Regions from separate parts of the Paenalkalicoccus suaedae genome, predicted to be linked through region 1. Evidence: predicted binding sites of a transcription regulator. Region 1 holds the regulator's gene; the other holds the start of a gene.
What was found. The regulator LexA, encoded in region 1, represses DNA repair genes until DNA is damaged. The targets are predictions, from matches to a motif close to CGAACATATGTTCG.

Region 1 (4,439 bases):
AGGTGACCCACGAGGCGTACTTAAAAAGGTATTAAAAGAAGCGAAGGATATGGGCTACTCTGATTTCAATATCGGACCTGAGCCAGAATTCTTCCTATTCAAGAACGACGAAAATGGCGAACCAACTTTAGAGCTAAACGATAAGGGTGGATACTTTGACCTTTCTCCTACAGATCTAGGTGAAAACTGTCGCCGTGACATCGTATTAGAGCTTGAGGACATGGGCTTTGAAATTGAAGCATCTCACCATGAGGTTGCTCCAGGGCAGCATGAAATCGACTTTAAATACGCGGATGCTGTAACAACATGTGATAACATTCAAACGTTTAAGCTAGTTGTTAAGACAATCGCGCGTAAGCACGGTCTTCACGCAACGTTTATGCCTAAGCCATTATTCGGTGTTAACGGAAGCGGAATGCACGCTAACATGTCTCTATTCAAAGAGGGTGGCGTGAACGCATTCTTCGACGAAAACACAGAAAACCAGCTAAGCGAAACAGCTATGAAGTTCCTAGGCGGAATTTTAGAGCACGCTGACGCATTTACAGCTATCACAAACCCAACGGTTAACTCATACAAGCGTCTAGTACCAGGATACGAAGCACCTTGCTACATTGCATGGTCCATGCGTAACCGTTCACCACTAGTTCGTATTCCTTCTTCACGTGGCCTAAGCACACGTATCGAAGTACGTAGCCCAGACCCAGCAGCTAACCCATACCTAGCTATGGCGGCAATGCTTGCGGCTGGTCTTGACGGAATCCGTCGTAACCTAACACCTCCTGCTGAAACAAACCGCAACATCTATGCAATGGATGAAGCAGAGCGCGATGCAGAAGGAATCAAAGCACTTCCAGCTTCTCTTAAGGATGCGATTGACGCACTTCAAAAGAGCGAAACAATCAAAGCATCTCTTGGTAACCATGCAGTAGAACACTTCGTGGAAGCAAAAGAGATCGAGTGGGACATGTTCCGTACGCAGGTGCACCCATGGGAGCGCGAGCAGTATATCCAAACGTATTAATAGTCAGAACCCTCGACACCACTGGTGTTGGGGGTTTTTGTTTGGTTGTTTGGGAAGGATGAAGAGGAGTTAGAGGGGCAAATTTGCGAGTGCTGTTGCAATGGGTTCATACGGTGTTATAATGCGCGCAAACAGGGTGGATGGAGGAGCAAAGAGATAGACGGGACGCTCAAACCAAGTGCCAGAACGTGCAATCAAAAGCCGAAGGTTCGACCGAAATGCCAGACAATGCTTTTTCCTAAGGCAAAGAGATGGTATGATGAGAATCGGATTACATATGAGATAATCAATATTTAAAGGAGAACACTATGAGAAGAAAATTATTATTCATTTTCGCCGTATTAACATGCCTACTCCTATACGTTGCGATCATGAGTGTTTATTCCATCGTTCAGGAATATCAGTTAGATGTAGAAGTGAACGAGGCGTATGACTTTGAGCAGGTATCTACTAGAGAGCTTTCTCCAGGTAATTCAATTACGTTTGGAGATTTTGATATTACGATTTCAGAACAGGCTGTTGAATCATTTAATGAGGAGGCTCGTGCCGAGGTTATTGTCAAGGTAAATGGGATTAATGCGACGAATCCTGCAGTGATAGCAATTGATCCAGATAGTGACAACCGCTATGCTGGCTCACTAGGACTGATTTTCGTTCAGAATAACGAGACGGGAGTAACAAGGCTTGCTATTGCAAAACGTCTTACACCGAACGTGACAGACATAGAGGATCAAGAATGGAAACTTTACTATGCAAACCGTTTTGGTCAATCTCGCGAGGAGACGATCACGTTTGATACGAGAATGACGTCATCCCTTGGCGTTAAAATCATCAATGACTCTAATATCTCGCCGGAGAGCCTTGGATATCAGTCTAATATCGTACAAGGATATCAGCCGTTGTTTTGGCCGCTTTGGATCGTCTTTTATTTAGCCTTTGCTGCCGTGATCTTTGTTATCATGAGAAAATCGTATAAGCCCGTTGAAAAAACGGAAGAAAAGAACGACGAATAAAAACACGGAAAGGAGCCCATCGGGATATCCTTTCCGTGTTTTTTTTAATGGAGGCTACGGAATACACCGATAACCTTCCCTAAAATTTGTACATAATCTAAAATAATCGGCTCAAGCGTCGCATTCTCAGGCTGTAAACGAAAATGCTCTTTTTCTTTGAAGAAACGCTTTACTGTAGCTTCATTTTCTTCCGTCATCGCAACGACGATGTCTCCATTATCTGCGTAGGTTTGCTGTTTAACAACGACGTAGTCCCCGTCAAAAATACCTGCCTCAATCATTGAATCTCCAGAGATCTCTAAAATAAACGAACGCTCATCGTGCACAAAGCTTGCTGGTAAAGGCAAGTATTCGTCTACGTTCTCGATCGCTGTAATCGGGTTACCTGCTGTAACTTTACCAATTACCGGAATGGAGATGTGAGGAGCTTCGTTGAAGTTGTCCCCTTCCGTATTTGTTACTTCGATTGCGCGTGGCTTTGTAGGGTCGCGGCGAATATATCCTTTTTTCTCTAATCTAGCTAAGTGACCATGAACGGTAGAGCTTGAAGCGAGACCTACTGCTTCTCCAATTTCTCTAACGGAAGGTGGATACCCTTTCGCTCGCACTTCGTTCCGAATGAAATCTAAAATAGACTGTTGTCGTGCTGAAAGCTTAGTCAATCATAACACCCCGTTTTCGTAGTAGTTTCGTTCTATCAACATGTGCTAGCACATACGTTGTAAAATCAGTAGCCTTACAAGGTATATTATACCATGAGAACACAGGTTGCGCAAACGTTCGTTCTATATTTCTTGTTGACACGAACAATCGTTCTTAGTACAATCATATACGAACAGGTATTCCGAGAACAAATATTCTAACAGGAGTGATTTTCCGTGAAAACAATTCGTCAGTATGTAGATGGTTCCATCTTTTTAATCGTGATAGCGGTCGGTTTCTTTGCCTTTACTTTCTTTTCTTCTGATTCAAATGACGTGCCATTTTACCCAGCTGAAGAACGAGTTGTTTCTGAAGGAGACTCTCTTTGGACAATAGCACGAACAGCAACGGTAGACTTACCGATAGAAGAAACGATAAACTGGATGAAGCATGAGAATGGACTTGATAACGAAACAATCGTACCAGGTCAAAAAATTCATGTCCCAGTTTCATTGAATGGAGTTGCTTCTGATTGATAGGAATTATTTACGCGAGAGTGAGCACATCTAAAGAGACACAAAAATCTTCCCTTACTCGTCAAGTAGAAGAATTAAAAGCCGCGGCATCAGCTTGGAATATCGATATCGTGGAAGTAATAGAAGAGTCAGAGAGTGGTTACGAAAGTGATCGCAACGGGATTTTACAAGTGCTTGAAACAGTAAAAAGTAGACAAGTAGATGTTATTTTAGTTCAAGATGAGACGCGTTTAGGCCGAGGAAATGCACGAATTGCGTTAATCCATGAATTTAAAAAACTCGGCTGTCACATTTATTCTTTGCAGGATTCAGGTGAACTACAGCTATCCGAGACGGATTCGATGGTGCTTGATATTGTGGCAATTGTAGAAGAATATCAGCGGAAATTACAAAATGCAAAGATTAGACGAGGAATGAAGAAGGCCGTAGCAAAGGGGTATAACCCAGCTAAAAACTTAAAGCGTACTGGATCGAATGATGGTGGCAGAAAGAGAAATGAAGTCCCCCTTGAAGAAATCGTTCGTTTAAGGCAAAATGGCATGACTTTCCATGAAATTGCAGCAATGCTTCGCGGGTTAGGCTTTCAGGCTTCAAAAGCTACTGTGCATCGCCGTTATCAAGAATATCAAGACGATTTAGAAGGACAAGCCTAGATACTTGCAACTGGGCGATATTTTTACTATCATTGACAAAGCATATTCTTTACTGGAGGAATTCATTGTGATTAGTCAAGATAAATTAGCGCGCATCAATGCGCTTGCAAACAAAGCAAAGTCGGAAGGCTTGTCGTTAAAAGAACAGAAGGAACAAAAAGAGCTTCGCCAAGAATATTTAAAAAATGTACGTAGTTCTTTCCGCAACCAGCTTTCTTCTGTGAAAGTGGTGGATGAAGATGGGAACGATGTCACACCATCTAAGTTAAAAGAAGAGAAAAATTCTCGCTTGATGCACTAAGGTGCACGGACACTGTCTAAAGATAGTGTCCTTTTTTGTATGTAGAATTTATCTCAATTAAATATATGAACCTACCTTCAGCACAAAATTCCCCATCATTTTCCTTAAAAAGCCTATAGAATACCAGTTTGATTGCTTCTTTTACTTGAATTACGATAATTTAGCGCCTAAGGTTGTCTAACGAAAAGAGAAGGTATATCATTGTACTAGGCGTTGTGAATACTACTTAGAAGAAAAGAGGTTTTTATTGTATGACAAATGCGATTGATC
Region 2 (4,439 bases), on a different replicon from region 1:
TGATTCACTTTTGGTTTGATCCATCCCAATTGTAATCGTCGGATCTGTTCGGCCAATTTGAAAACTGAATAATCCAAAATCATCCATTACACTTTCCAACAATTCAGCAGTTGATTTCTCTGTGTTTTCGTCAGTTCCACTTGCATATGAAGCCGTATTAAACATCAACAAAAAAGAAGCTAAGACCAAGAATCCAATGAATTTCTTTTTCATTTTCCCGCCTCCCTTGTTTCCAGTAAATATCTTCCTAACGAGTATATCATGTCTAGCAATTGAAATCCTATAGAAGTTTTAAATGTTGCTAACTAAAGAGATATCTCTTAAAAAAGGGGGCAGCTACTAAGCTGCCAAAACAGCGAGGAAATAATCAGAAAGGCCACTGAGGACCTTCAGTATTAACTTGGAAGTTCAGGCAAGAAACCTGGGTAGCAATGGTCATTCACCCAAGTTCCACCCCTTTCGTGTTCAGGAATCCAAACACGGCCTCCCTTACAATTTCTAAAATGTCCTCTAACCTTATGTGGTCTTCTGTAATGCAACGTTAATTTACACACTGTGCATTACCTCCTTAAATTTATTTTAAGCAGGCAATATGCACTTTTTGAAACCATCAAATCTGCATAATCAGTATGTATGCTATTGTCAAAACACTTTTTTACAAAAACCTAGTTGACAACGGTAAACTTGTGAGATATTATAGTCAATGTAACGTTGTTGACTAACAATCAACACATCAGATACTGAAGATGATATTCCCGTATCATCAAACAGAAAAGCTGAACCAAAAAGGCATACGCCTACTTACATAGTATTATATCACAATTTTTAAAAGATTTCAAGTAGAAATCTTGTTTTTTGTGTTTTTTTAAAAAAGAGCCTGATACTTACTTCAGGCTCTTTTTGTTTAATGAATTTGAAATATTAATAGTGACATTCACTATCTTCATGTACTTTTATGCTTGATGGCCACCCACAAGCTTTGCCCGTTTTAATGCAGTTCCAGCTGTTGTATAAGAAATAGCTCTTAAAATCGCATCTGATCCGTATTTTTCCCTAATAGAATCCATAACATGGCCAAGTTGACGTTCCTTTTCACTGTTTTCTTCAAAAAGAGACATCTGAAATTGGTTATCATCAACTACGTTCCCTAATGTAACTGATAAGCTCCTTACCGTTTGACCTTGATAGAATTTCTTAAATAAAGCAATGCACGCTTTATAAAGTTTCATCGTGATATTCGTTGGTTGGTCTATTGTTAAAGACCGATGAAAGCCGCCTCCGCCTACTGTTTGACTATAACCTACTCCTAAATGAATGGTTCTGCCTGCCTTTTTAGCCTTTCTAGCCCGGCTGGCCACTTCTTCACACATTTCTAATATGACTGATTTAATTTCAGCTTCTTCATTGTAGTCCCTCAACAATATCTGGCTTTTCCCGAAAGAAATTTGTTCTTGCCTAATAGGCGTTCCCAGCTCGCTAAGATCCACACCATGGGCATGATAATAAATCTGATTCCCCATGATGCCAAATCGATTTTCTAATAGTTCTAAGGGATAATTTGCAAGCTGTCCTACTGTGGCGATTCCCATTCGATTCAGATTCCTCTCCATTCGCCTTCCTATGCCCCACATTTTCGATAATGGATGAACTGGCCATAATTTTGTTTGAACGTCTTCATATGTCCATTCCGCAATTCCTGAAGGGCTTTTCTTGGCTTCTAAGTCTAAGGCTAGTTTTGACATTAGCATATTTGGGCCGATTCCTACTGTTGCTGGTACACCAAAATCTCTGTAGATTGCATTTTGTATTCTTTTCGCCAGATCCATCGGTGTTCCCCATAGTCTCTTCAAAAAATCAAATCTAATTATACTCTCGTCGACACTATAGGTGAGTATATCTTCAGGTGAAGCAAACTGATAAAACAAATGAGTTATATTGGTGGAAAGCTTAATAAACATCCGCATCTGAGGATTTACAATGTGAATTTGAGGATGATCAGGTATTTCATAAAGGCGCGAACCTGTTTTAATACCAAATCGTTTTTTTAAAGCCGGTGATGCAGCTAAAACAACACTTCCTGATCGTTCAGTATCGCCTACCACAGCGAGATAACATTTCATGGGATCGAGGCCCAGCATAACTGCAGATGCACTGGCGTAAAAGCTACGCATATCTACGGTCAAAAAAGTACGTTTAGGAAGGCTATCATAGTCAATCATAAAACTTTTCTCCTTCAGCCAGCTCCACCTCGATCAAATCATCAACTGAAACAGCCTTAATATGCCCTTCATTCGTTTTTATTAACATTTCCCTCTCAATGTACTTAAAAGACCTTACAAAGCCTGTAAGCGATGAAATATGGCCATTTTCAAAATAGGAGATACTTAAAAGTTGGTTTCCTTGTTTTGCTTCATTAATTATAAGGGCCATTGCTTCAATTTTTTGTTCATCATTTTCAGGGCGCTTCATTTTTTCCATTTCAAGATTCAGCTGCTTTAACATTTCGTTGTGCTCCGGCAACATCATAGAAGTTGCCCATTTCATTAAACCTCGATCCTTTATCACTTGATCACACCCTCAAACATTTTTGATTATATATTAACAGAACATACGTTCCTTTAGTACAAGAAAGTTTTTCCTAAACAAAAAAGCACCTGAAAAGCTTCAGGTACTTTAATCTAATTTGTTTTATGCATTTTTTCTTGTTTTTCTTGTAAGAACGGTAGCAGCTGTTCATCTAATCGAGCCATATGCCATTTATGATAGTATTTTCTTCCGGTTATTCCAAATGTGGTTTTTGAGTTGAAAACTGAATATAAGAGATCCTCAGCTACCCGTTTCGGTACAACGGCCATTCGAATTTCATCCTTGATACTGTCATCATGAGCCAGGTATTTATCAAAATACTTACCATTTCTTTCTTCCTGAACTAACTCTTCAATAGCATGCAAATCCGCTAAGTTATAGTCTCGGTCGAATGATCTTTGATGATGATACTTTTTCATTGTATTATCAAGCATGTCGTCCAAAACCTTTGCATCAATTGAATATGTTCCAACAAGTTCTCTCTCAATTGAAGCATACTGTTTTAGAACTTCTCTTATGTTAACCAGATTACTTATATGAGTAGCTATAGTTAAACAGACCATCATACAACCAATAAAACTTAATATAAACAGCGTTGCTGAAGGTAAATTAAGCCCAATCAATGGCAGTCCAGCACCTAAAATTACTGGATATAATACTAAAAACAACAAACGCCATACAACTGAGAATAGTATACTGTTCCTCATCTTTTTAATATGCTTTATATTCTTCATGCCTACCTCTCTTTCCAATCCTATACTTTCTATCGGTAATTTTTAGCATATCTTCAGCATTTTTCTTCACACACTTAAATGAAACTCAACAATTCAATCTTACCCAAATTTTGATAATTCTGCTATCAAATTTCTTTGAAATATTTCTTTGAATTCCATAAAAGTCTTTGTATTGAAAAATTGATATTTATATATATCACGGGTAAGGAGGAACATTTTATATGAAATATATTCTTAGTGTCTTATTAATTGAATGGTTAATCAACAAAGCACTTGATCTACTATTTGACTATATAGCAATAAAAGTTAAATCCTTTTTAGAAAGAAAACAGAATAAGTACCCTGATTGCTTCGAGGACAGCCGGCGTCATCGACTATGAGCAATCCATTGAAGTTCTCGGATGGACGGAAAACTAATGTTTTCCTTGATTAAAAGCAGGCATCGAGCCTGCTTGGAGGCTGCTAAAGCAGCCTTTAAAACCACAAAAATCTTCTTGTAAGGCTTTGTTAACACAAAGCCTTACAAACACTTTCAACGCCCCTAACACCTTCACAGCTCAGCAGAAAGATTGATTTTCACATTACACCTCATATCGATTACATTTAATCATTTCTTTCAGGAGTTTTTAGAAATCCTTACTTTGGGGTCCCCTCCGGGTCTGCTCCCGGACTGTAAGCCGGCCCAAAACGCCGGCCAACATTCCGCGGCATCTCGCTTCCCTCTAAAATGCCCGATAACATGCATCTGTAAGCTTCCGGATTGCCTGCGGCGGATCCCGAAGCAACAGCTGCATTGTTCCTGGCCATTTCTTAACGAGTGAACGAGGACAGAGGTTCAAAAGAAGCAGAAAGGCTCCCGTAACTCCGGTCGCATTTCCGCAAAACGATTGCCGGCAGGCGCCGGCATGATTAAATCTTTTTTTTAGACGCCTTTTTTGTTTTTGTCCAGCCAAACGCCCCCACCTTGGCCAGCTAAAGCTGTCCGGGGGCTTTAGCATTTCACATTCAACATCGGCAAGCAACACGCCGGGCACGCCCGCCGCGTTACTATCCGTGTTTCATAAAAGCACACAAGGGCCGCCAATTTTTTTGTGAACGGACAGCTGCACGCATCTGTCA

Region 2: a site for LexA is predicted at 2,604-2,617, ahead of FLK61_RS00355 (YolD-like family protein). Genes of this name have one in related genera too.

Annotation. Positions count from the first base shown of each region.
Region 1 covers NZ_CP041372.2:1,942,375-1,946,813, reverse strand. Annotated here, with positions in the region: gene glnA (type I glutamate--ammonia ligase) at 1-1,024, shown strand, start outside; gene FLK61_RS10345 (hypothetical protein) at 1,333-2,037, shown strand; gene lexA (transcriptional repressor LexA) at 2,082-2,699, opposite strand; gene yneA (cell division suppressor protein YneA) at 2,916-3,215, shown strand; gene FLK61_RS10330 (YneB family resolvase-like protein) at 3,212-3,868, shown strand; gene FLK61_RS10325 (DUF896 domain-containing protein) at 3,936-4,169, shown strand; gene tkt (transketolase) at 4,421-4,439, shown strand, end outside.
Region 2 covers NZ_CP041370.1:51,966-56,404, reverse strand. Annotated here, with positions in the region: gene FLK61_RS00365 (YolC/YozM family protein) at 1-213, opposite strand, end outside; gene FLK61_RS00360 (Y-family DNA polymerase) at 954-2,219, opposite strand; gene FLK61_RS00355 (YolD-like family protein) at 2,212-2,565, opposite strand; gene FLK61_RS00350 (hypothetical protein) at 2,679-3,320, opposite strand.